Pseudobacter ginsenosidimutans: one gene and its partner. The protein of the gene in region 1 binds, or shares a complex with, the protein of each later gene. Links are inferred from orthologs where the notes say so. Each region holds a gene or a part of one and is shown on either strand. Other genes may lie near its edges. The genes, in order: carB and carA.

Region 1 (17,025 bases):
TATTCCTACAGAAGATTGACTGGCAAAGGCTTGCTGCAAGGGTCTTAAAAAGAAGGCGCAAAGGTAATTCAAATTCAATAGGCATTCAAAACAAAAGCTCCTTTCTCTGCCGTGAAATGGCAGGGGATACCGGCTTCCCGGCAGACTGAGCGCCATTCAAGGGCCAATTTCGCTGAATTGGACCCATCTACCACCACCTGTGTTGTTGGAAGCCGGGTCAGCAGGCTGTACGGGTCCACGTATGGGTTATGGGAGATCAGCAGCAGGTCTGCGGGCGGAACAGGCCCTGATGGCGGTGGTGGCAAGTGGAAGGCTGAATCTATGATGATCATTGTTTGTGAGCCTACCCTGACCAGGTTCTCATCTTTATACACTCCTTTCAGGGAACCGGATTGACTGACTTCAAACAAATCCCTTGCGGGGTTGAGCGTGTAGAGTTGCACCTGAAAACTTTGTTGGATAGTACTATCGCCTGTGTAAACAAACCTGTTCCCGATGATACAATCGATGGCAGTTGCGTTGGGGATCTGATAGATCACAAGGTATTGTTGTTTCCGGGTACGGTATGCTTCGGTTGCACCGATGCTGAAATAAGCAAGCAGTAAAATGAGCGCGGCGAAAACCATGATTTTCTTTTGTGCAGCAACCAGATTGTAAAGGCAGTAATGACTCCGTAGAGCAGCCAAACCTGAACCAGGTTGATATTGATTTGAGTGATGGAAGTGAAGGGTAGCTGATCTATTCTTTCTACAATACCATTCATGACCCTGATAAGCCATGAAAGCAGCGTACCTGTTGGCCTGGCCAGAATGGGCATAAAGCTAAGGAGGCAGAGCAGTATTTCGCCCAGTAATATTCCGCTTGAGAGTGGAATGGCGATGAGATTGGTGAGTACAAAGAAAACGGGGAACTGATGGAAGAGAAAAAGAATTACCGGAAGGGTGAGTATTTGCGCTGCGATGGTGGTAGATATGTGTTTCCAGATATGGTCAAGCCATTGCCAGGATATATTGATGGCATCGTAAATAGTTTGCTGGAAAAGCGCCAGGCTGGCTACTGCGGTGTAGGAGAGCTGGAAGCCTGCATCCCAGAGCCAGTATGGGTTATAGCAGAGAAGAAGGAATGCGGAAGCTGCGAGTGAATTAAATATCGAAGCCTGTTTTGAAAGGCTATTGCCGATAGCGATGCATGTGAACATCACGGCCGACCTGAAGATGGAAGGAGAGCCGCCTGCAAGGAAGCCGAATGCCCAGAGGCCTGCGATGATGAAGATGGGGCGAAAGATCCTCGTCCATTTTTTGTTTCCAAGAGGTTGGCAGATGAGTGAAAGCAGCATGTAGATGAGGCCGAGATGCAATCCTGAAATAGCGATCACATGAATAACGCCGGTGTTGGAGTAGGATTGAATGAGGGATTTGTGGAGGTCTTCTTTGTAGCCGATGAGCAGTGCTTCTGCGAGTCCTGCTTCTTTGGGCCCGGGGATGTAGCGTCGAAGAATGTTTACAATGGAATCGCGAAGAATGAACATTGATTTTTTAAGTGAGGAAGGGGCTTATGCGATAATTTTTTCAGGTCATTTTCTGCCAGGTAAGCCTGATAAAAAATGCCCTGGAATTCGCACCATGATTTATAGTTGAAACTTCCGGGGTTTACCGTGGCTTTCACGGGGTGTAATTGCTTGCGGAAAACGATCTTGTCACCGTAATATAAACCCTGGTTGCTGCGTGTTTTCTGAAGGTAAAGGATGATGGTTGTTTTGATGGGGATGAGGGTTTGACCGGAAATGCGGTGTGTAAGTTGGGCGATGGTTTTGTATGAGTTTGGTTTTTCGGTTACTGGTTCCAGGAGGGAGGCGATATATGTATAGGCGGAATCCTCGATGTGGGCTATGGGTGTGGGTTTCAGCGAATCGGTTTTAATGTGCATCCTCCATGCGCCGGCAGTAGTGAGGAGTATCAGTAATGTATATGCGAGCTGGTATTTGAATTTAAAGAGGGTGGTAATGGAGCTGTTGGAGAGGAGGATGACAACAGTGGTTGTGATAGTGGCGGAAATGATCAAATAAATGGGTGGACAATATGTATAGAATTGGATAACAATGCCTGTGCAGAATGGGAGGAGCAGGCGGAGAAATGGCGCCTGTTTCCAGGCAATTAAGGTTGCAGCATACATAATAAATAAAACTGAAATGAGTTAGAGAAATGATGCTGTACCTGGATTTGAGTGCGATTTGGATTGGCATTTGGTGGGTATCGGAAGCTGGTGATACCCCGCTTTTTTGGCGGGGCAATATGCTAAACTCTAAGAAAGGTTGAGATTCTGAAGTTCAGGACATTGATACCAGCTTAACCCGAAAAAAGAAAAGGATAAGGATAAGGCCAATGGTTGGTTAATAGCTTGATCTGTTAGAATGAGTTGGGCGGATTTTTTAAAACCCGGTTCAGAAAAAAATTTCCTCAAGTATTTGTTGAGCAAAGAACTTGAGGAAATCTGTCGGCGGGTTTTCACAGGAGTATTGGACTTTGAAAAACGGGATGATAGCAACTCTCCGATATCTAATATCAGACAAAAAATGGGATTGGGGCTGAAAAGCTGCTTTTATTAGGTACGGGATTTTATCCGTATAAAAGACGGTGCAAAATGCCCCGTTTTTTCACGGTATAAAATGGCGATGTTTTTACGGTATTATGGCGATGTTTTCAACGGATTTTAGCAATTTGATTTAACTTGGAACCTTGAAAGCCTTCGCTTTATGGATAATATTAATTTGTAATCATTTGACTAACACTCATTTGTAACCGAAATGCTGTCTGGTTACGGGTATACATTTACACTCGTAATTCAATTATTCAATTATAAACCCCCCAGACTATGACAGCTATTGAAACAAAATCCTTAAAGGTTGGCAAATACGTTGATACTGCCCATGTAGACACCTTGATCAGAAATTATAAGCAAGAGAGGTGGAGGCAGAATAGTGAACGCTTGGGGAAAGAGGATTCACTCAGCGTTTGGTTTAGTGTTGAAGAACTCGAAGAGTTTATTGCCAATATCAAAGACTACAATGCAACAGGTGTACGATTTTATTTCGGAGCTTACCCAAATTTGCATATCAATAAAAAAGGTGAGGATGGACGCCAAACTATTGTCATGGTGGCTACTAAGAACCAAATAACCGAGGATGGTAATGTCGAAAAAAATATTCACATTTCTTCACAAAGCGGAATCAGCATCCTTGCTTACAATATGGGACAATATTGCCCACCAACTTGCCCAACGCCCAGAAAACCAACTCCAGGCGACAGCGATGATTGGGGCGGACTTGGCATTACAATTGTTGATAAAGGTGAACAAGGCTTAGCGGTAATCTAAAGTTAACTTACAAGAGATATTTAACCCTTTGCTTCGGCAAGGGGTTTTTTTATGTTTAGAGATGTACAAAAGGGAATTATAAACTAATTTAGTAGTGATGAATTTCCCTTCATTGGTAATCCAGATTATTAGCTTATTAATTTCTTCCTTCTTAATTTTCAGAAGGAATACACCAAGGTATATTAAGGTCTTTCCATTTTTCTTATTGGTAACGGTTATTATTGAAATAATCGGTTATGAGCTTTGGATGAATGGAATCAAGACAACATTATTATACAACTTTTTTACAACTCTAGAGTTTGAGTTTTACTTATTTCTGCTTTATAACATAATACAGAATTCCAAATTTCGGAAAGCTATTTTCTATTGTATTTGCTTTTATCCTGTTTTAGTAATAGCAAACATTTGCCTGATTCAAATCAATACATTTCACACAATTACCTATGCATTCGGATGCTTGTTAATTGTGGCAGTTTGTATTTATTATTTCTTCGAATTATTTCAATACCCTAAATCTGTAGATTTAAAGCGTGAACCAGCATTTTGGATGTGTTCAGGTTTATTGTTTTTTTATTGCTGCAGCTTCCCTCTTTTTGGATTACTGAATTTTCTTCATGGTGTATCAGGAGTAATAATGAGGAATTTAGCTTCCATAGTTATGATTCTAAATATTCTGCTTTACACATCCTTCATTATAGCTTTCTTGTGTAATTTGAAAGTTCGGAAGGTGAAAATACATAGATAAAAAATATTATATTGTGATTCGATAAACAGGAAGGAAGTTTTTATTATTAAAAGCAAACCTTGATGTATTACCAAATAACACAGTCGATCTATTTTACTTCAATTCTTGTAGCCTTCTTAACTAGTCTCACTGCTTATTCCAGATTCAATAAGACTACTTATCTTAAATATTTCGCTCCATTTCTATTAATCACTTTAGGAGTAGAAGTAGCGGCTAAAATTATCGAGGAAAGATCTGGAAATAATCAGTACTTATTTAATTTCTTCTCTGTATTAGGATTCATGTTTTACTTCTTCATCTTGTATAAAGGAATTACTAATTTGATAATGAAAAGAATTATCCTAGGTCTCATTGTCATTTACCCATTATTCGCATTTTATATCATCTTCTTTGTTCAAGGGGTCTATGTATTTCATACAATTTCTTTTGGGATAGGAGCCTTATTAATTGTACTAATTTGTATTTTTTACTTTAAGTGGCAATTTTTTGAGACCCCAATTGAAGTAGATATTAGAAGAGATCCTCTCGTATTTATATGTCTAGGTTTAGTATTATTTCACACAATCACTTTTACTTATTTCTCTGGAATCCATTTTTTCAAAGGCCTTTCAACGTCGTTCGTAAGAAATATGACTTTAGTTTGTATGATATGTAATTATGCTCTATATGCTTTTTTTACCGTCGCATTTCTAGTGAATCATAAATACAGTAAAATTGAATTTGTTGAATTTCCAGAAATCCCCAAACTCTAAACTTCCCCCCTTTTCCAAACTTCTCTCTCAACGGTAATCCTTTACCAAAATTTATTACGTATTTTGTTGGCGTAAAGCCTTATCCTGCTCTGTTATTTCCGGGATTTTTACCCTTGCAAACATTTACCTAAATTCATATACCATTCCTGTTTTATGGAGAACCAGGGTCAGGAAATTTATTTTATTATAATTATCGGTGGTTTACTGGCCCTGCTACTGGTAGGTTTTATCGTAACCATTCTCTTCACCTATCAACGCAGACAGCACCAGCAAGAGCAGGAACTGACCCGCTTGAAGGATCTCTTTGAACAAGAATCACTCCGTTCCCAACTCGAAATTCAGGAAGAAACTTTCAAAATGCTCAGTCAGGAGCTTCATGATAATATCGGGCAATCCCTGTCTGTAGTCAAACTCTCCCTGGCCATTCTGCCGGTAGACAAACAGCACGAAGCCTGGGAACCTATCCAAAATGCCCGAGATATCCTCAATAAAGCCGTACTCGATCTCGCCGGTCTGAACAAAAGCCTGCATACCGACAGGATCGCGCAAATCGGACTGGTGGAAGCCATCTCTTTTGAAGTGGAAAGCCTGCGCAAATCCAGGCTAGTGGAAGTGGAATTCACTATCGATGGTTATGAACAACTACTAGACGAACAAAAATCCGTGATGCTCTTCCGGATCTTTCAGGAAATGCTCAATAATATCCTGAAACATTCACAGGCATCACGCGTAGAAATATCGATCAACTTTACAGACGATCATCAATTTATTCTCCGTTTGGCTGATAATGGAGTAGGGTTTGACATCGAAGCAAAAAGAAATTCTGTATCTTCTACTTCCGGTGTCGGACTAAAGAGTATTTTCAACCGGGCAAAACTGGTAGGAGCCGAAATCGATATGCAAAGTACCATCGGCCAGGGCACTACCACCACCATTAAATTAGCTTTGCCTCCCGAAAGCGAAAGTGATAACCATGACAGGTGATAAAAAAATACTGGTAGGAGTGGCAGATGACCATACACTGCTACGCAACGCACTGGCGCGACTCATCAGTTCGTTCGAGAACTACCAGGTTGTGTTCGAAGCCGGAAACGGAAAAGAAGTGAAAGAAAAGATAGCAAAAAATGTACTGCCGGATATTGTTCTCCTCGATGTGAATATGCCGGATATCGATGGCTACGAGACCGCAAAATGGATCTACAAGAACTATCCGCAGATCAAGATCCTCGCCCTTTCCATGTTCACGGATGAAAGCATCATCATCCGTATGCTTCGTCTAGGAGCAAAAGGTTATATCCTGAAAAATGCTGACCCCGATGAACTCAAACTGGCGCTCGATTCTGTGTGGCAAAAAGATTTTTACCTCTCGGAATATATATCAGGCAAAGTGATCAGCGGCCTGCACAAAGACATCGACCTCCCCGATGAACCTATTGTACTCAACGATAAAGAGAAAGAATTCCTGCAGTGGGCCTGCTCGGAAATGACCTATAAAGACATTGCACAGAAAATGTACGTGAGCCCCAGAACAGTGGACGATTACAGAAATGCACTGTTCGACAAACTCAAAGTGAAATCCAGGATCGGTCTGGTTCTCTATGCTATCAGACGCGGACTCGTGGAAGTATAACCGAAATCAGTGTTTCCTCAGGGACCAAAATAAAAAAGGCGTATCGGTTGATACGCCTTTTGATTTATGTAGACCTGAACTATTTACTCAGGTACATGCTTCTGTCTTTATACAGCTGACGGAAATAAGGATCGCGGAGGTCCTTGATGAAACGGATGGCTTCGCCGGTTGATTTCATCTCAGGTCCGAGCTCTTTGCTCACGCCAGGGAATTTCTCGAAGCTGAACACTGGTTCCTTGATCGCATAACCTTTCAGGCGTTTCACGAACTTGAAGTCGCGGAGCTTGTTCTCGCCCAGCATCACTTTGGTAGCTACATTCAGATAAGGGATCTGATAGGCTTTCGCGATGAACGGAGTGGTGCGGGATGCCCTTGGGTTGGCTTCGATCACATATACTTTGTTGTCCTTAATGGCAAACTGTATGTTGATCAATCCGCGGATATTCAGTTTGAATGCAATTTTCCTTGCATACTCTTCCATGGTCTCAACAATCATGGGAGAAAGATTGAACTGGGGAAGAACCGCATTGCTGTCTCCGCTGTGGATACCGGCAGGCTCGATATGTTCCATCACACCCATGATGTGCACTTCGTCACCATCACAGATCGCATCGATCTCTGCCTCCTGGCAACGGTCCAGGAAGTGATCGATCAGGATCTTGTTACCGGGAATATGCTTCAGCAGACTTACTACTGCTTTTTCAACTTCTTCGTCGTTGATCACGATCCGCATTCTTTGTCCACCCAATACATAGCTTGGACGAACCAGAACAGGATAACCTACTTTATTGGCAACCTCAACGGCTTCGTCAACCGTATAGGCGGTACCGTAATCAGGGTAAGGGATCTTCAGCTCTTTCAGCATGTCGCTGAAACGACCGCGGTCTTCGGCAATGTCCATATTATCGAAGGAGGTACCGATGATCTTGATTCCTTTTTGAGACAGGCGTTCTGCGAGTTTCAGGGCCGTCTGGCCACCAAGCTGAACGATCACTCCTTCTGGCTTTTCCAGTTCGATGATCTCCCAGAGATGCTCCCAGAATACTGGCTCGAAGTAAAGTTTGTTGGCGATATCGAAGTCGGTAGACACTGTTTCTGGATTACAGTTCACCATGATGGCTTCGTAGCCGCATTCTTTCAGTGCCAGCAGACCGTGTACGCAGCAGTAGTCGAACTCGATACCCTGACCAATACGATTAGGACCTGAACCAAGAACGATCACTTTCTTCTTGTCGCTCACCTTGCTTTCGTTGGCATTGCCATTCTCGAAAGAAGAGTAGAAATATGGGGTCTTGGCCTCAAATTCTGCGCTGCAGGTGTCAACCATCTTGTACACGCGGGTGATATTGGCGGCTTTTCTCTTTTCGTATACGTCCTCATCTTTACCATCCTGCATGATCAGCGCAATTTGCTGATCGCTGAAACCAAGGTCCTTGGCGGTTTTCAGCAGTTCTACAGGTAAGGTGTTGAGTTTGTATTTGGCGATCTCCTTCTCCGTGTCAACGATCTTCTGGATCTCATTCACAAACCAGCGGTCGATACCGGTTGCTTTGGAGATGGTGCCTACACTGATACCGTCCATGAGGGCATCCTTGATTCTGAAGATGCGATCCCATTTCGGAGTTTTGATGTATTCAACGATCTCTTCTGCGTGCATCTGGCTCTTGCCGTAGTAGCCCAGCCCAACAGCATTGTTCTCCAGGCTCTGGCAGGCTTTCTGAACGGCTTCAGCAAAACTTCTTCCGATGGCCATCACCTCACCTACGCTCTTCATCTGGAGGCCGAGGGTGTCATTGGCGCCTTTGAATTTATCGAAGTTCCAGCGTGGCATTTTCACGATCACGTAGTCCAGCGCCGGCTCAAAGTAAGCCGAAGTGGTCATGGTGATCTGGTTCTTCAGTTCATCGAGTGTATAACCGATAGCCAGTTTGGCTGCTATCTTGGCGATGGGGTAACCAGTGGCTTTGGAAGCCAGGGCAGAAGAACGGCTTACACGCGGGTTGATCTCCACGGAGATCAGTTTTTCAGTGGAGGGGTCCATAGCGAACTGCACGTTACAACCACCGGCGAAGTTGCCGAGGCTGCGCATCATCAGGATGGCCTGGTTGCGCATTTCCTGGAAAGCGGTATCGCTGAGGGTCATGGCAGGCGCCACAGTGATGGAGTCTCCGGTGTGAACGCCCATGGGGTCTACGTTCTCAACGGTACAGATGATGGCTACGTTGTCGTTTTTGTCGCGGAGGAGTTCCAGCTCATATTCTTTCCAGCCGAGCAGGGCTTTTTCAACCAGTACCTCATGGATGGGAGAGGCTTTGAGACCTTTGTCCAGTGCGGCTTCCAGTTCAGATTTGTCGTGAACGAAACCACCGCCTGAACCACCGAGTGTGAATGAAGGACGGATAACGAGGGGGAAACCGATCTCCTGTGCATATTCCTTTCCTTCGAGAAGGGAGTTAGCTACTTTGGAGTTGGCTACAGGAACGCCGATCCTGATCATGAGCTGGCGGAACTTCTCACGGTCTTCCGCAGTGTCGATCGCTTCCACGTCAACCCCGATCAGTCTTACATTGTATTTTTCCCAAACGCCGAGTTCAGCGGCCTCTTTGGTGAGGTTGAGGGCTGTTTGACCGCCCATAGTAGGGAGAACTGCATCGATCTGGTTTTCTTCCAGGATCTGTTCGATACTTTCTACTGTCAGTGGCAGTAGGTAAACCTTGTCGGCCATCATGGGGTCAGTCATGATAGTAGCCGGGTTACTATTGATCAAAATGACCTTAATTCCTTCTTCGCGCAGGCTGCGGGCAGCCTGAGAGCCGGAATAATCAAATTCACAAGCTTGTCCGATAATGATGGGACCTGATCCGATAATGAGCACTGACTTAATAGAAGTGTCTTTTGGCATTTTTTGAAGAGCTGTTTTTTTTCTAAACAAATTGCGCAAAAGTAAGGCAGCAGCAGGAATTTTGAGGATTAATTTTTGAAAAGGCCGGAACAGGCAGTAAAACAAGCTTTCCCGGGCAGGGCCGGGCAATAAAAAAACCTTTACCTAACCGGTAAAGGTTTATATGCAGATTCTTAAGTTTCGTTAAGTGAGTTACCTTCAGCTATTGTGGAAAGCAGCTATCTCGATATCGTCCAGCGCAACTCCACCCTGGCGAATAACCCTACGTTGCTCCGCCAGATGCTTCTTCTCATCAAAACTGCTTCTGATTTTGAAGATCCACTTCTGCTTCGCCTCATTTCCTTTGAAGAATCCAACAACCGACCCTACTGTCAATGCAAGTAGTAAAACCATCCTGTTAATAATCGCTTTCATAACCTCGAGTTTGTAGAATTAAACCATCATGTTTCCATATATTTCAATAGACAATTTATATACGCCAAATGCTGTTCCATAGTTTAGAAAAAAGCATACCACTAAGTGGGTATTTTTGATAACTTAACATGGCGGAATCCAATGTCCATCTACCTTTCATGTTAATACCCATTCCTGTGCCGGGTAACCTCTTTTTCCCATTTTTAATATTAGTTTAATACAAACAAACCGATACAGTCAAGCCCCCAACCTCTTTTCAGTAGTTTTGTAACTTCTTTGTTAAATAAAAGCTGAGCAATGCGAATATTGGTGATCGTTTTTTTACTCTGTAGTGAAATGCTGACAGCGCAGGTTTTTACTCCGGCGATTTATCCGAAAGGTTATTTCAGAAACCCTTTAGCAATTCCCATCGACCTCAGTGGGAACTTCGGGGAACTCAGGCCCAATCACTATCACATGGGATTGGATCTTAAGACCCGGCAAAGAGAGAACCAGCCCGTCCATGCTGCGGCAGACGGGTATGTTGCCAGGATCAAGATCGAACCGGGCGGCTTTGGGCGCGCACTTTACATTAATCACCCCAATGGTTATACGACCCTGTACGCTCACCTCAACGATTTCAACCCGCAGTTGGAGGCATGGGTGAAAGAACAGCAGTACAAACAGCAATCATGGCGCGTTTTCCTGGAACCGCCTGCCAGTCTGTTTCCAGTGAAGAAGGGCGACTTTATCGCGTACAGCGGCAATACCGGAGGATCGCAGGCTCCCCACCTGCATTTCGAGGTCCGCAGAACAGCCGACGATATCAACCTCAATCCCCTGCTGTTCGGGCTTCCGCTTACAGACAATGTGCCTCCCCGCATTCTTCGTATGGGGATCTACGACAGAACCAAAAGCATTTACGAGCAGTCTGCCCGCATCTTCCCCGTCAAACTCACTGGAGGGACCAGATACGTTGCTACCCCGGAACTGATCACTGTTACCTCTCCTCAGATCAGCTTCGCTATTGGAGCATTCGATACCCATACAGGTTCCACCAACCTGAATGGGATCTTTGAATCCATCTTGTATGTAGATGAGCAGCCGGCAGTGGGTTTTCAGATGGATAATATCAGCTACAACGATACCCGCTACCTAAATGCGCATATCGATTACCGGACCAAGTCCGGTGGCGGCCCCTGGCTGCAACAACTCTTCGACCTTCCCGGCTATATCAACTCCATTTACAAAAACGAGAAAGCGCAGGGCGGAGTGATTGACCTGAGCGATGGCGGGATCCATAAGATCCGGATCGAAGTAAAGGATACCTATCTAAATTCCTCAACGCTGGAATGCCGCGTGCAATACAAGCCCGGTACGGCTTCTGCCGTATCCACTACTTCCGCGAACAATCCGATGTTCTATCCGCTGATGCTGGATGGCTTCGAGCGCGAGGACTGTGAATTCTATATTGGTGAGCGCTGCCTTTATGATTCAGTGCATATCCGGTACAACAGGTCAGCTTCCGCAAGTCCGCAAGCGGTTTCCGCCCAGCACTCGATCGGTGCCAGTTATATTCCGCTGCAGGAAGCCTTCCTGGTCAGGATCCAACCCACAAAGATCCTGACGCCAACAGAACAGCAAAGAACAGTGATGCTCTGGACCTCCGGAACCAAAAAGGATGTTCAGAAAGTGGAATGGCAGAACAACTGGGCCTCCGCTCGTTTCCGGGATTTTGGAACTTACCAGCTGTTGGTGGACGAAGAGCCACCAACCATCGTTCCTGTTGGATTCACAGACGGCGCAGATCTCAGTAAAGCCACCCGGATATCATTCACCATCAAAGACAATTACAATAAGTTCAAAAACGTGAGACCAACACTGGACGGCAAATGGCTCCGCTTCACCAATGATAAGGGCCGCACTTTCATTTACCGCTTCGATGAATATTGCCCTCCGGGTAAACATGAACTTACCATCTATGCTGAAGACGAAGCAGGTAATGCCACTTCAAAAACTTTTACCTTCACACGCTGAGTTATAGGATCAGCGCCACAGCTGGCGGCTTTTGAAGAGCCCGCCAGCCAGGCAACTGAAACCCGGGATTGAATGCAAGCTTTACTCATGGTTGCATATGCTGCCTCCCGGCGAACAGCAAAAACAACTCAATAAATTCTGAAAAAGAACGAATATGATTTTACAGGAAGGCGATAAAGTGCCTGCTTTCAAAGGAGTGGACCAGAATGGAAATCCCGTATCTCTCAACGACTATAAAGGACAAAAACTGATCCTGTATTTCTACCCTCAGGACGATACGCCCACCTGTACAGTACAGGCCTGCAACCTTCGCGATAATTTCACGTTACTGAAAAATGAAGGCTTCACGATATTGGGCGTGAGCCCGGACGAAATAGAGAAGCACAAAAAGTTTGAATCCAAATATCAACTCCCTTTTACTCTCCTGGCTGATCCCAAACACAGCATTATCGATAAATATGGAGTTTGGGGAGAAAAGCAGCTCTATGGAAGAAAATACATGGGCCTCCACCGAACTACTTTTGTGATCGATGAGAAAGGCATCATCCGGAAAATATTCCTTCGCCCCAAAAACAAACAACACGCAGAAGAGATCGTGAAAGCATGGAAAGAACTGGCTTAAGAAACCTTTTCACTCTTTGATGCGTATAGATGAACAGCTCCCGTATCGGGTAGTGACTATCCTTGCTTCGGTCTTTTTCTAAAAGGCTCCTGCATGGATTGCTTTTGTTCAAAGGTTTGGTAAAAAGGATCCCTGTTCTGGAAAGAGCAGGGATTTTTTTCTGACATGATTATAGCAATGCCAATTCAGAAAAACCAAACCAGGAATACATCGAAAAAACCAGAAACCAAAACTTAATTATTTATTGAACGGCGGCTATCAAGGCAACCTCATGATTTTGTTCTTCGTAAGAAACAGGAACCAACATTCGAAAAAAAATGAACAAGCCTGTTTCAATCTTCGCAGGATTGATCCTGCTGATCTATTGTAGTTGCTCCAGCAAAAAGGAAGATCCTGTAGACCCTGGTGGCGGTGGTGGAGGCGGCGGCATCAATTGTGATGGCGTTGCTAAAACCTTCACTGCAAATGTGCAACCTATCATCCAGGCCAGTTGCCAACTCAGCGGTTGCCATGACGGAGCAAGTACCAATGGCCCCGGACCACTGACCACTTACGATCAGATCAAGAGCGCATCCGCACGTATCAGGGCAGCAGTGATTTCCCGTCAAATGCCCAAGGGAGGCAGCCTTACAGACGCACAGATAAAAAGCATTGTGTGCTGGATCGATTCCGGCAGTCCAAATAATTAACAGGAATGGCTACGCGAAAACGAATTAGGCTATTCACCGGAATACTGCTCCTCTTGTGTGGTCTGTTCTTCTACGGTTATTTTCAATACCAGCGCACCAACCAGGACCTTAAACTGGCAACTCCTGATCAGACCTTAACCGCATTTACCCTGATCCACGAATTTGCCGGCGATGATACCCTTGCGGATAAAAAATACAGGAAAAGGGTCCTGGCGGTGCGTGGTATCGTTAAGTCTGTAGACACTACCAATAATGGTGTGTCGGTCATTTTAGGCGATTCCCTTCAAAGAGCTTCGATCCGTTTCTCCATGGAAGGACCATGGAACGAAATTTCGGATATACAAGAGGGTATGATAGTATCTATCAAAGGCATTCTTAACGGATACAGCAAAGACCAAACAGGCCTGTTGGGCGATGAGATCGTTTTCAACAGGGGGTATTGATCAGAAACCCCTGACTGTTCCGTGAAAAAAGCTACACTATGAAACAGCGAATCAGTTTATTATTACTCTACCTGGTGTTGACGGGAAGTGTTTTTTCCCAGGGCAAATTCTTTACCCGCACAGGCCAGATATCTTTTTCTTCCAAAGGCATACTGGAGACAATAAAGGCGCAAAACAAAACAGTTACCTGCGTACTGGATGCTCAAACAGGGCAGATCCAGTTTTCTGTTATGATGCGCGGCTTCGAGTTCAAAAAAGCCCTGATGCAGGAACATTTCAATGAGAACTACGTGGAAAGTGATAAGTATCCGACAGCCGAATTCAAAGGACAGATCAACAGTCCACTCCCTGACCTGTCGAAAGACGGCAGCTACCCCGTGAAGGTGAAAGGCAAAATGACCATTCACGGTATCACACAGGAACTGGCAACGGATGGAACGCTCACAGTACAGCAGGGGGCGATGAAGGCGGATGCCACTTTCACTATCCTGCTCTCCGATTACAAGATCAGGATACCATCCATCGTAAAGAATAATCTTTCCAACACCGTGAGTATTGCAGTGGCCTGTTCATTACAACCACTGCAATAGTATCACGATGATTTGCTAACTGATCTTCACCTCACACATAACCAAAACGAAGCATAATGTCCGGAGCATACAGAGCATTATTCACCATACTGATCTCCTGCGGAGTTGCAAAGGCGCAGGAGCCAGACCTGCTCAAAGAACTTAAGAAAGAGGAAACGCCTGCCAGATCTCATGTGACCAACGCTTTCAAATCATCGAGAGTGATCAACAACCACTCGATCGAGTTTATAGGGAAAGGCGTGCTGGACGTACGTTTCCTCCACCGTTTCGGAACGGTTAACAGCGGAATTAAAAATCTTTTCGGTCTTGACCAGGCCAATACGCGTATAGGGTTCGACTACGGCCTCAGCAACCGCGTGATGGCGGGCTTCGGCAGAAGCAATGTTGGCAAGGAACTGGACGCCTTCATCAAATACAGGCCCATCTGGCAATCCAATGATCCCGGCGGTTCACCTGTTTCTGTGGTATGGGTATCGGGTATCACAGTGAATACCGCTCCATGGGCATTCCCTGAACTGAATTATGATTTCGAAGACAGGCTTGCGTATTTCCATGAGATCATCATCGGAAGAAAATTCACGGAAAGTTTCTCTCTGCAACTGAACCCGATACTGGTGCACAGAAACCTGGCGCCAGCCAATGGACATAATAATACATTCGCGCTTGGGATCGGATCCAGGCTGAAGCTCACCAAAAGAACCGCCTTCATGCTGGATTACCAACCAGTTCTATCCGGCAGGCAGACAGGCACCAAAGACATGCTGGCGGTCGGCTTCGATATCGAAACCGGCGGTCACGTATTTCAATTGCATTTCACCAATGCTACGGGGATGAATGAAAAAGCATTTATAACAGGCACTACGGACGATTTCTGGAAAGGGGATATACGGTTTGGCTTCAATATCTCGCGGGTATTCACCGTAGGTAAAAAGAAGTAATTATTTTTTCAGCAATATCAGCAGGATGGCTACCACACCTCCCATCACAAAGGCGAAGTAAGTGAACATCCATTGCATGATGTCCGTATTATTCACTCCGGGAAATTTTTTTTCAAACAAATCTTTATGCAGGTTATATGCTTGCTCTACCATAAGCCCAACCCGCAGGTCCAGCGCTTCCTCAAATTCCTTCCTGTCTTTACGCTCAATTTCAGAGTAATGTTTCAATAAGAGATCCCGCTCCTCTGCAAACATTAACTGTACACATTTACTCATGATGGCGGCATCGCTGTCACCAAGCTTCAGTTTGTTCTTACAGAGGTCATGGATCCTTAGATCGATCATTGAATTACTTTCCATTTGACATCGGTTTTCATTTAGTGTTCGTGAATCGTTGACTTTGTAAAGATGATGAGCACCCGGGAAACAACAAGGGGAAAAAAAACGCGATTCTGCGTTTTTTTTCCCCTTGTTGTTTGAAATAAATTTTGTATTGATGTTAGTCGAGAACCCATTCCACTTCACCTACTGCGAAGTACCTGTCCATTACGTCCTTTGTATGCAACTGGCCTTGTTCGGTTACACCGCAGACGTTAGTTTCAAAAACACTGCTATCTTTTTTCAATTTCACTTTCTCTCCGATCCTGTACATCGCTTCATGATAAGCGCGAAGAATATCACGACCTTCCCCAGCCGATAATTTCTTCCACCATTTTTCCTGGTATTCGCAAAGCGTGGTGGCCAGCGCCTGCACATCGAAGTTCCGCCCTGTGATCTGTTTCAGGCTGACGGGATTCCTGAATGCACCATCGAACCGCGCCTGATTGATGTTCACTCCCATCCCAACAATAGCCCAATCCCAGATTGCCTGTCCTCCGGCCGTTTCCAGCCTGTTTTCGATCAGGATGCCGGCTGCCTTTCTGTCACGCCAATAAATATCATTGGGCCATTTGATCCTGGTTTCGTCACCCGCATAATTTTTAAAGAATTCATAACAACTCAGTGCCATGGCGGCAGATAGCAAAACTGCTGATAAAAAGGGAGCTCACCAGGTTTGATAATGGTGCTGAGAATGATATTGTCTCCGGGCGCCGTCAGCCATTGCCGGCCTCTCTGGCCTTTCCCGGCGGTTTGCTCCAGGGCAAAAAAGGCTGCTCCGTGCTTCGCTTTGCCCTCAATGGCCAGGGCCATGGCATAGTTGTTGGTGCTGTCAACTGAAGGCAATACCGTCAAAGGCCGGCCAATAGTGTGTAAGATAGCGGGATGTGACAAAAGATTACTATTTTTGACAACAACGAAAATAGGCATTCCAAGTGAACGTTTCGGTGCCTGCGCTGTTGTAGATATTAGCGGTAAAAATTGATCATCAAAAAGTACGAATTATTGGAACAACTTTCAATGTTAGCTACCCGTCGCAAAAGTAGCAGTGTAGCGAGGTTAACAAAGAGCTCAAAGATCATCAAAGCTATCATCCACGCCATTCAGGAGAAAAAAGGGGAAAACATCATTTCCCTCGATCTCCGAAAAATTCCCGAAGCAGTTGCTGATTTTTTCATTATTTGCGATGCCGGCAGCACCACGCAGGTGAAAGCCATTGCAGATTATGTTGAGGTGCACGTGAAAGAGAAAACTGGTGAAGTACCCTATCACCATGAAGGCCGCCAGGCATCTCAATGGGTGATCACAGATTATGTGAATGTAGTGGTACACGTTATGCATTCAGAAACACGCAAGTTCTACAAACTGGAAGAAATGTGGAGTGACGCCGCAGCGGATGAACATTCCTGATGACTGCGTCTGATCAGGATCCGGAACTGATCGCTGGAATAAAAAGGAGCTTTTCCAGTGATCAGGTTGTTTTTTGAACTATTTTGTCTTATTATTATTAATCAGAAAAACAAGAGACACAACA
Region 2 (10,003 bases), 5.1 Mb from region 1 along the record:
CAAGATCAACTCACTTTCTGAGCTGGTTCAGTACGAGCAGGAAGACCTGATGAAGTTCCGCAACTTCGGTCAGAAATCTCTGGCTGAGATCGAGCAGGTACTGGCAGAAAGAGGCCTCCACTTCGGTATGGACCTCAGCAAGCTGGGCTTAGACAAAGAAGAACTCTAGTTAAATATTCACTTGTAGGTTGCAATTCCTGACACGGTGCAACTGAATCTAAAATCAAATCGTCATGCGTCACGGAGACAAGATCAACAATCTCGGCAGAACAGCCAGTCACAGAGCAGCAATGCTCAGCAATATGACCAGCCAGCTGATCATGCACAAGCGTATCGTTACCACCCTGGCTAAAGCCAAGGCACTGCGTAAATATGCTGAGCCCCTGATCAATAAAGGTAAAGAGAACACCACTCACCAACGTCGTGTAGTGTTCAGCTACCTGCAGGACAAAGAGGCTGTAACTGAACTGTTCGGACCTATCGCAGAAAAGATCGGCGGCCGTCCCGGTGGTTATACCCGCATCATTAAGTTGGGCATCCGTCAGGGTGACAACGCTGAAAGGGCAATGATCGAACTGGTTGACTTCAACGAGATCTACGGTAAGGGTAAAGGAGAAGTTAAAGAAGCAGCTAAGAAAACACGTCGTAGCCGCTCCACTTCTAAAAAAGCTGACAGCACTGAAGCAGCAGCACCTGAAGCTCCCGCAGCCGAATAATCAGATGATTAGCGCATTACATATCAAAGCCCTGCTTGCAAAAGAGCAGGGCTTTTTTACGGCCTGCAATGAGAACAAACTGTGTACAATTTTGCTGGCCATCGCATTCAATTATTGTGTTTCTTTGCAAAACTTTTTTTGAAAAACATGTCAACACCTCTTCAAAAACAGGCCATACTCCTTCTGGAAGATGGTACGGTTCATTATGGTAAAGCATTTGGTAAGATCGGTACAACCACCGGCGAGATCTGTTTCAATACAGGTATGACCGGATATCAGGAAGTTTTTACCGATCCCAGTTATTATGGACAGATCATAATCATGAACAATGTGCACGTAGGTAACTACGGCATAAAGGATGATGAAGTGGAGTCTGACAGCGTTAAGATCCGTGGACTTATCGGACGCAACCTCGAAGAGCAATACTCCCGCAAACTGGCCAACGCTTCGCTGGACACCTATCTGCAAATGAACAATATCGTTTGTATCGAAGGTGTAGACACGCGCGACCTGGTAATTCATGTACGTCAGAAAGGAGCCATGAACTGCATCATCTCTTCTGAGATCCTGGATGTGGAAGAACTGAAAAAAGAACTCGCCAAAGTACCCAGTATGGACGGCCTCGAGCTCGCCAGCAAAGTGAGCACCAACGAAGCTTATACCATGGGCGATCCCAATTCCGAAGTACGCATCGCTGTATTGGACTATGGTACCAAACAACATATCCTCCAGTGCATGGTAGACAGGGGCGCACACCTGAAAGTGTTCCCTGCCAAATCCAAACTGGCAGACCTGAAAGCGTTTAGCCCTAACGGTTATTTCATCTCCAATGGCCCCGGCGATCCCGCTGCCATGGATTATGCCATCGCAACCGTGAAGGATGTGCTGAATGAAAGCAAGCCTACTTTCGGTATCTGTCTCGGCCATCAGTTGCTGGCCCTCGCAAGTGGGATCAACACTTTCAAAATGCATCACGGTCACCGCGGCCTCAACCACCCGGTGAAGAACCTGATCACAGGTAAATGTGAAGTAACTACCCAGAACCACGGTTTTGGTGTGGATCCCAAAGAAGTGTCTAAAGCCACTAACGTAGAGATCACACACGTGAATTTGAACGACGATTCAATTGAAGGTATCCGTCTGAAAGACAGACCCGCCTTCTCTGTACAATATCACCCCGAAAGCACACCAGGACCGCATGACAGCCGCTACCTGTTCGACGACTTCATTGAGCTGATCAAAAAGCACAAGTAAGCCGGAAAAGCTTTCAGGAATTTTATTAATGAACCAGCCACCTCGTAGCACAATTTGATTGTGTTGAGGTGGCTGTTTTTTTACCTATTATCATTAACCACTTATCAGTATTTCTTATGAAATTATTTTTCCTTTGCGCCATCTTCAGTCTTTTTGCATTCAGTTCCTGCAAGAAAGAGGATAACGTTAAAGAGGAACCGAAGCCTGATTGCAGGCTAGTTAAGGTAACGCAGGGGCTTGATCCGGATATGGATTCGATTTATATGTTCAAATACGATCAAAACGGTCTGCCTGTCAGCGTAAGTTTTGAATTTCCTCCCGATTTAATATTTAACTGGCAGGATATTTCGTATAAATCCGGAACTCACTTGGTAGAAAAAGTTTGGCAGGAAGAATATGGTGAAGATCTTGCACTTTTCCAATTTGAATACAATGCCCAGGGCAAGCCAGTAAAAGCAAAAACTTTTGTTGGTCATGAATTTGCCTACCAATACAATGAGAAAGGAGAAATAAACAGGGTTGATGTTAAACGATGGGGCAATGCACAGGAATATCATTATGAAACTGTTTTTGACAGCAAGGGTAATCTCATTGAGTTCTATAGAAAATTCCCTGCCAATGAGCATCTCAATGATGGCTTCAAGGCGGAATATTCCGATACTGAAAATACAATCGCAGGTTTGAGTGTTTTGAATCTGAGCAATCACCTGGGGATGCACCCACTTTTTCCTGGCAGTAATGTTTTGCCCTTGCCTGCAAAATACCTTGCCAAATCCCTGGCTTTCCTGAATGCGAAGAATGAACCCAGTGGAACTACTGTGAGTTATACTTTTGAAAAAGATGCGGCTCAAAACCTGACGAAAGCAGTAGTCAGATATAATAATAGTGTTCCGGGCGCTGTTCTGACCTGGAATTTCGAATATGATTGCGATCCGCAATAACTGCGTAAATTAGTGTCTCTTAAAACCACTTCAATGAAGATCGCCATCATCAACGGTCCCAATCTCAACCTGCTCGGCAAACGCGAAAAAGGCATTTACGGGAATATGTCTTTCGAGGATTATTTCGCTTTCCTGAAAGAGAAATACAGGCATATCGATTTCCATTATTTTCAGAGCAATATCGAAGGTGAACTGGTGAATGAGCTGCAACGCGTAGGGTATGAGTATGATGGCATCATCATGAACCCTGCCGCCTACACACATACTTCAGTAGCCATTGGCGATGCCATTGCCGCCATCACCACTCCTGTAGTGGAAGTGCATATTTCGAATGTGCATGCCCGTGAAGAATTCAGGAAGATCTCACATGTGAGTGCCAAAGCGGCGGGCAGCATCATCGGCCTGGGACTTAAAGGCTATGAACTGGCGTTGTTGTATCTTACAGACAAAGGATAATCAAACTGATCGCCTTAAAATAGCAAAGCCGGATAGCATCACTATCCGGCTTTTATTGTAAGAAAGCATTTCATTATTGTCCTGCCTTTTCCAGTTCCTTATTAGCTTTTTCCATTTCCTTGTTTAACTCTTTCATGGAAGAATCCAGGGATTTCTGAAGGGAATCACCGGATGCCTGGAGAGTTTTGCTGAGGCTGTCGAGACTTTTAGCGGCGCTGTCCATCGACTTTGCTGCTTCCTCCATTTCCTTGGCGCGTTGGTTCATGCCACAGGAAACGGCAAAAATGGAACTTGCTGCGATCAGTAACATTGTAACTTGCTTTTTCATATTGGATGTTTAATTAAGAAATATGCGCATCATCAAGGCATATCCATCTTTCTCCTCCGGATCATCTGTTTTGCGGATGATATGTAATCCGGCTTTCGTCCATACACTGAAGATGTCCCCTTTTTTCTTTTTCCTTAATTCCTTTTCTATTTCGGGGATCATGGCGCCAATGGCTACCCAGCCGATATCGCCGCGGGTGGCGGCTTCTCCGCCCATGCTCCAGATAACAGCCATTTCTTCAAATGTGGTGCTGCCATTCCTGATCTTATCCATGATCACGTTTCCCAGCGAGTCGGCAACCTTTGGTGCAAACACACTGGTGTCTATAAAGATCTGACCGATATGATTGAACATATTCGGGTTTTTAGCCAGTATCTGAACGAGGAACTTTCCTTTATCGTATGGACCGTACACTTTATTCACCTTTCCGTGGAAGGCCAGGCTGTCTGCCAGCCCCAGGAATCCCCAGGTCCTGCGTACGATGATGGTATCCAGTTTGAACTTTTTCTTCAGCACATCTTTCACATAAAGCGGACCATTACCGGATTGCTCGATGGCGGTCTTCATCTGCGCCATGGTCATTTTGGAAGGGGGGATGCCCATCACCGGGTCAACACGGGCTCCGGCTTTTTGCTGACCAGCTTTGGACGCCGGTGGTTTCTGTTGCCCCAGCACAACTGATCCTATGATCAAAAACAGAAAAAATGGAATACCTGCTTTCAAGCCGGGAAATTTTAAGGACCTCAAGGTAATAAGCTCCACGCTAATATCAATATAACAATTGCAAATATTTGGAATACGTATTCTGCCCTGAGTAAGCCGCAAGGCAATGAACCGGCCTGTCTGGCGTTATTATTGTACATTGCTATTGATAAAACCTGATACCATGCGCTGGATAGCTATTCTCTGCCTGTTGATCGCGTTCGATACGCAGGCACAGTTGTGGAAAGATTACAAGCTGAATGCGAACAACGATACGTTAAACCGTATTGATCAGAAGGACCGCAAACAGGGGCCCTGGATCCATCGTTACGAGAGCGTACGCGGGGAGCCTGGTTATGAGGAAGAAGGCTGGTACAAGTACAACCGTAAAGAAGGAGAGTGGCGCCTCTTCAGCCTCGAGGGGATCTTGTGGGCGTGGAAAATTACAAATGGGGCATGAAAGACGGCATCTGCCGTTACTACACCAAGTTCGGACAATTGAAACTTGAGCAGAGCTGGAAAGCGATGAACCCTGATAAGGAATATGATACTCTGGAGATTGAAGACCTCGACAAACTGGATAGCTATCGCACAGTGATTGTCAAGAATGAAGGAGCAGCCCTTCGTCATGGAATCTGGAAGTACTACAATACTGAATCCGGCACCATCATGAGAACCGAGAATTATGTGCTCGGCAAGCTGGAAGGAGAGCCTTCCAATAATGCAGTGGCACAGGAAAAGAAACCTACAGGCGCCAAACCTCAGGAGGTGATGGATTTCGAGAAGAAGAATGCAGGAAAAAAGAAGATCAAAGTCAGGGACGGAAGTACAAGACAGTAAAACTAACCTGAATATATAAACGAAACCGGGCTGGCCTCAGGGGCAGCCCGGTTTCGTTCATATATGTGTGTGGCGTTGTGCCAGGTGGTCTCAATGGAAATTCGTCTCCCGGCGGGTGATTTATATTCCGGTAGCCTCTGGCTACTTAACCTGTTGCCGCATCATGGAATCCACCGGAGGCGAAACGATATGTGATTGCGCGGAGGGGAACGTCTCAAGCCTTGCCGACGGCTTATTTCGCAGCTACTACCGCAGCCTTCGCTTTGTCAAATGCTTTCTTAAAGAACAGCAACTGGAAATCCACTGCACTGCCCCAGTACTTACTGTTATGCGCACCTGGTCTTTCTGTATAATCATGCTCGATCTTCATCTCCAGTAATTTCCTGTGAAATGCGCGGTTCACGGGAAGGAAGAAATCGCCGATGCCACAATCGATGATCAGGTTGAGCTCGCCGGGCTTCAGTTGGTCAACTACATTGATCACGGTATAGTTTTCCCAGTTCTGCGGATGCGTGGCGGAGTCGCCCAGTTTTTTGGAGAGGTCCCAGTTCTTCGGAAAGGGACGGATATCAACGCCACCGGCCATGCTGCCTGCATTGCCAAAGAGATCTTTGTGGCGGATGGAGAGAAACATCGCGCCATGGCCGCCCATACTCAGTCCGGCAATGGCGCGGAAAGCACGGTGTTTACTGCTTTTGTAATGCTGATCGATATAGGGCACCAGTTCGCCGGTGATAAAGGTTTCGTAGCGTACAGAGGAATCCACCGGACTATCGAAGTACCAGCTGTTGAAGCCGGCATCCGGACAAACGATCATGATCTGCATCTCATCCACTGTCTTTGCCAGTTGTGGCGACTCTTTGATCCAGCCGGAATACTTGCCGCTCCAGCCGTGGAGAAGATATACCACCGGAAGATTGCTGAGCTTCTTGTATTTGGATGGGAGAATGATAACTGTCCTGATGTCTTTTTTCATCGCATTGCTGTAAACGGAGATGGTGTCTACAGTGCCTGCATGGGTACAGAGGGCGATCAATACGCCGAGAATGAGGGTTAGTGAGCCTTTCATATAAGTAAGTTTTCCGGTGGTAAAGATAGGGCTTTGAACTTTCCGGCACATGATGTATATTTGATATCAAAATGATATTAAACTAAATCTCCCCAATATGGAAAAGATCTTCAAACCCGTTTCTGGTTATCTCGCCCTGATCATTGCCACGCTAGGACTTGTGGGTGGCATTGTGATGCTGATCAATTCATCCGGGCATTCCGGATTTGTACTCCCGGGCATTATCCTGATCATTGCCAGCATCTTTGTTTTCAAAGGCATTATGGTGGTGAATCCCAATCACAGCCGCGTTTGCGTGTTCTTCGGAAAATATATCGGTAGTGTGAAAGAGAACGGTCTTTTATGGGTGAACCCATTGTACAGCACGCTGAAGATCTCGTTGCGCTCTGAGAACCTGGAAAGCTCCAAGCTGAAAGTGAACGATAAACTCGGCAATCCCATCGAGATTGCTGCTGTGATCGTATGGCAGGTGCAGGATACATACAAGGCGGCGTTTGAGGTAGAGGATTATGATCACTATGTGAAAGTGCAGAGTGAAGCGGCTATCAGGCACCTGGCAACCACATATCCATATGACCAGTTTGAAGATGAGAATGCCACTATTACACTGCGGGATGGCGGCGAGAAAGTGAATGATATGCTCGAGAAGGAGCTGAACGACCGGCTTGCCCCAGCCGGAATTATCATCCGCGAAGCGCGTATCAGCCACCTGGCCTATGCTGCAGAGATCGCCGGGGCGATGCTGCAAAGGCAACAGGCAACTGCGATTGTTGCTGCCCGTTATAAGATCGTGGAAGGCGCTGTGGGAATGGTGGAGCTGGCTTTGGAACAATTGTCGAAAAAAGAGATCGTGAAACTGGATGAAGAAAAGAAAGCCGCCATGGTGAGCAACCTGATGGTTGTGTTATGTGGCGAGAAAGGCGCGCAACCGATCCTTAACACAGGTACTTTGTATCAATAAAATTTCGGGTTATGCGAGTAGAAAAACCCCTGGGCAAAAAGCTCTTTTCTGAAGACCAGCAGTTCAGGCAATGGTGGCTCTGGCTGATCATAATTGGTGTTTTTGTAATGGTGGTGGCGGGAAATTATTCGATCCTTATGGCCAGGGAGCGCAATTATCCGAAGTTCGAACGTGAGATCGTGATCTTTGCAACGATCATCCCCTTGCTCAACCTGCTGTTTTTCTATATTTACAGTTTTCAAACGGTGATCACAGATGAAGGCATCTATTACCGCTGGAGGCCTTTCAGAAAAAAATATAAAGAGATCAAATGGAACAACCTGCTCCGGGTTGCTGTAAAAGACAGGTTCATGAAAGGGCTGGGCGCCAAATACCAGTTGGGATACGGATGGACGCACCAGGTAAGCGGGAAGAAAGGAGTGGAGATCGAAGCTGGTGGAAGCCGTGTTTGGCTGGGCACACAGCGAATGGACGCACTCCTGCACGCATTGGAAAAGGCCGGTATCGATTATGTTCCCGATGGTCAAATGAAACAAAAAACAAACTTGTGAGCAGTAAGAAAAGTTTTGTATTACGAATTGATGAAGACGTGTACAAGGCCCTGGAGAAATGGGCAGGTGACGAGTTTCGTAGTGTGAACGGCCAGATCGAGTGGTTGATCGATAAGGCTTTGAAAGATAGCGGCCGCAGGAAAAAAACTGAAAAGCCTTCCGGCCCGAATGATAAAAAATAATTAAATACCGGTAAGTGGTATGGATGTTCCAATAATGCGTAAGTAACTTTACGCCCTGTTAACCGTTAAAACGAGTCTATATGAGAAATTCATTCATCTTCTTTTGGATCCCCTTTATTGTTGCTTTGGCCGGCCTCTGTTTACGCGCCTGCGCGTAGGCCCGTCTTTCCTGCCAAAGATTTTCCGTAAAATAAAAAACCTGTCAGTTATAAGGCATCAAGCCGGAAAACTGACAGGTTTTATTATTAAGCGGATCTTTTAGAATCCTTTCTTCTTTTCTTCTGCTTTTTGCATCGGGTTGATACCGGGCGCTGCACTTCTTGGAGCAGCCTGGTTCTTCATCTTGTACAATGCAAATCTTGAAGGCGCAGGCATCGTGTTCCAGTTGTTATTGCTTTCGTCGATATCGGCTGTTTCCTTGTAAGGGTCCAGTTTTACGGAAGCCACTTCCTTGTCTTTCATGAATGCCTTCACCACGCGTTCTTCATCCAGTCTCCAAACCTGTGCAGGGATGCGGTCCACTTCTTTGGTGCCATCTTTGAAAGTCCATTCGATGATGACGGGCATCACCAGTCCGCCTTTATTGCTCACATACACTTCATAGAAATGTTTTCCGGCAGCGCGTGCCTGTGCGGCTTCATCAGCCACCACGATCTGTGCAGGCAGGTTCACTTTGTAAGTGGAGCTGTCGTAAGCCTCTTTGCCGCGTGCATAGCGATAATAGAAGTCCTGCAGGGCAGTATCTTTTTCTACGGGGAAGCTGATATTCTTATCGTTCCTGTTGCGTTCCTTGCTTACATCGGGATTGTTGGATCCCATCGGGGGTTGCAGTTTCCTGTTCTCTGCAAAATCTTTATCGCCCTGGAGTGGCGCATTGGCGTCTGTCTTGTAATATTTCACACTGTCCAGGCTCTGATCACAGGGCTCGGTGGTGTAGAACCAGCCTCTCCAGAACCAGTCGAGGTCCTCACCGGAAGCATCTTCCATGGTGCGGAAGAGATCGGCAGGCTCGGGATGTTTGAAAGCCCAGCGGCGTGCATATTCCTTGAATGCATAATCGAAAAGCTCGCGGCCCATGATGGTCTCGCGCAGGATATTCAGGCCTGTAGCGGGTTTGGTATAAGCATTCGGACCAAAGCGAACAATGTTCTCAGAATTGCTCATGATCGGCTCCAGCTGGTCCTTGGGAAGTTTCATGTAATCAACGATAGCCCAGGCTGGTCCTTTGCCGCGAACAGGGAATTTATTATCCCAGAGCTCTTCGGTGAGGTATTCCACAAAGGAGTTGAGGCCTTCATCCATCCAGCTCCATTGTCTTTCATCGCTGTTGATGATCATGGGGAAGAAGTTATGACCTACTTCATGTATGATCACACCGAGCATACCGTATTTGGTGGCTTCTGAATAGGAGCCATCTTTTTCCGTACGTCCGTAGTTGAAACAGATCATCGGGTATTCCATACCGTTAGAGGCTTCCACACTCTGTGCAACAGGATAGGGATAAGGAATGGAGAAATGAGAATAGGTTTTGATGGTATGGGCTACTGCCTTGGTGGAATACCTGCTGTAGAGATTGTAGGATTCCTTGGGGTAGAAGCTCATGCACATCACTTTCTTGCCTTCAACATAAGCGGGCATGGCATCCCAAACATATTTGCGGCTGGACGTCCAGGCGAAGTCGCGCACATTGTCCGCCTTGTAGATCCAGGTCTTTTTCGTTTTCGTTTTTTTGCCTTCTGCTGCTTTGGCTTCAGCGAGGGTAACGATCTCCACTGGCTCTTTGGAGGTCTGAGCCTTTGCCCAGCGTGCTTTCTGATTAACGCTGAGGTTGGCGGTATAGTTGATACATTCGCCGGTTGAACCAACTACGTGGTCAGCGGGAACGGTCATCTGTACTTTGAAGTTGCCGAAAGTGAGGGCAAATTCACCGCGGCCGGTGAACTGGTGGTTCTGCCATCCCTGGAAATCGCTGTACACGCAGAGACGGGGATACCACTGGGCCA

The links.
Region 2: the proteins of carB (region 1) and carA are in contact, whole or in part, in a solved structure (PDB 1KEE), measured with the Escherichia coli proteins. The link is inferred for Pseudobacter ginsenosidimutans from one-to-one orthologs.

The regions. Positions count from the first base shown.
Region 1 is NZ_CP042431.1:2,159,872-2,176,896, forward strand. Bases 6,379-9,753 are described here. They hold carB (carbamoyl-phosphate synthase large subunit), read right to left. Parts: upstream 9,402-9,753; coding sequence 6,579-9,401; downstream 6,379-6,578. Other genes in these bases: FSB84_RS08890 (response regulator transcription factor), read left to right, coding at 6,379-6,499; FSB84_RS08900 (hypothetical protein), read right to left, coding at 9,600-9,753. In the rest of the region: FSB84_RS08865 (hypothetical protein), read right to left, coding at 75-539; FSB84_RS08870 (ComEC/Rec2 family competence protein), read right to left, coding at 536-1,528; FSB84_RS08875 (ComEC/Rec2 family competence protein), read right to left, coding at 1,501-2,172; FSB84_RS08880 (hypothetical protein), read left to right, coding at 2,872-3,372; FSB84_RS08885 (sensor histidine kinase), read left to right, coding at 5,023-5,853; more of FSB84_RS08890, read left to right, coding at 5,843-6,378; more of FSB84_RS08900, read right to left, coding at 9,754-9,815; FSB84_RS08905 (M23 family metallopeptidase), read left to right, coding at 10,272-11,831; bcp (thioredoxin-dependent thiol peroxidase), read left to right, coding at 11,986-12,453; FSB84_RS08915 (c-type cytochrome), read left to right, coding at 12,771-13,142; FSB84_RS08920 (OB-fold protein), read left to right, coding at 13,148-13,585; FSB84_RS08925 (YceI family protein), read left to right, coding at 13,624-14,175; FSB84_RS08930 (DUF5777 family beta-barrel protein), read left to right, coding at 14,232-15,113; FSB84_RS08935 (hypothetical protein), read right to left, coding at 15,114-15,473; FSB84_RS08940 (biotin--[acetyl-CoA-carboxylase] ligase), read right to left, coding at 15,613-16,122; FSB84_RS08945 (biotin--[acetyl-CoA-carboxylase] ligase), read right to left, coding at 16,113-16,385; rsfS (ribosome silencing factor), read left to right, coding at 16,512-16,901. UniProt on the Escherichia coli protein: Large subunit of the glutamine-dependent carbamoyl phosphate synthetase (CPSase).
Region 2 is NZ_CP042431.1:7,298,943-7,308,945, reverse strand. The notes cover bases 1-2,916. They hold carA (glutamine-hydrolyzing carbamoyl-phosphate synthase small subunit), read left to right. Parts: upstream 1-863; coding sequence 864-1,970; downstream 1,971-2,916. Other genes in these bases: FSB84_RS28560 (hypothetical protein), read left to right, coding at 2,087-2,911; rplQ (50S ribosomal protein L17), read left to right, coding at 234-716; FSB84_RS28575 (DNA-directed RNA polymerase subunit alpha), read left to right, coding at 1-169. Outside these bases: aroQ (type II 3-dehydroquinate dehydratase), read left to right, coding at 2,945-3,367; FSB84_RS28550 (hypothetical protein), read right to left, coding at 3,441-3,695; FSB84_RS28545 (peptidylprolyl isomerase), read right to left, coding at 3,705-4,388; FSB84_RS28540 (hypothetical protein), read left to right, coding at 4,525-4,857; FSB84_RS28535 (hypothetical protein), read left to right, coding at 4,854-5,237; FSB84_RS28530 (alpha/beta hydrolase), read right to left, coding at 5,470-6,306; FSB84_RS28525 (SPFH domain-containing protein), read left to right, coding at 6,404-7,267; FSB84_RS28520 (hypothetical protein), read left to right, coding at 7,279-7,818; FSB84_RS28515 (ribbon-helix-helix domain-containing protein), read left to right, coding at 7,815-8,000; FSB84_RS28510 (M1 family metallopeptidase), read right to left, coding at 8,259-10,003. UniProt on the Escherichia coli protein: Small subunit of the glutamine-dependent carbamoyl phosphate synthetase (CPSase).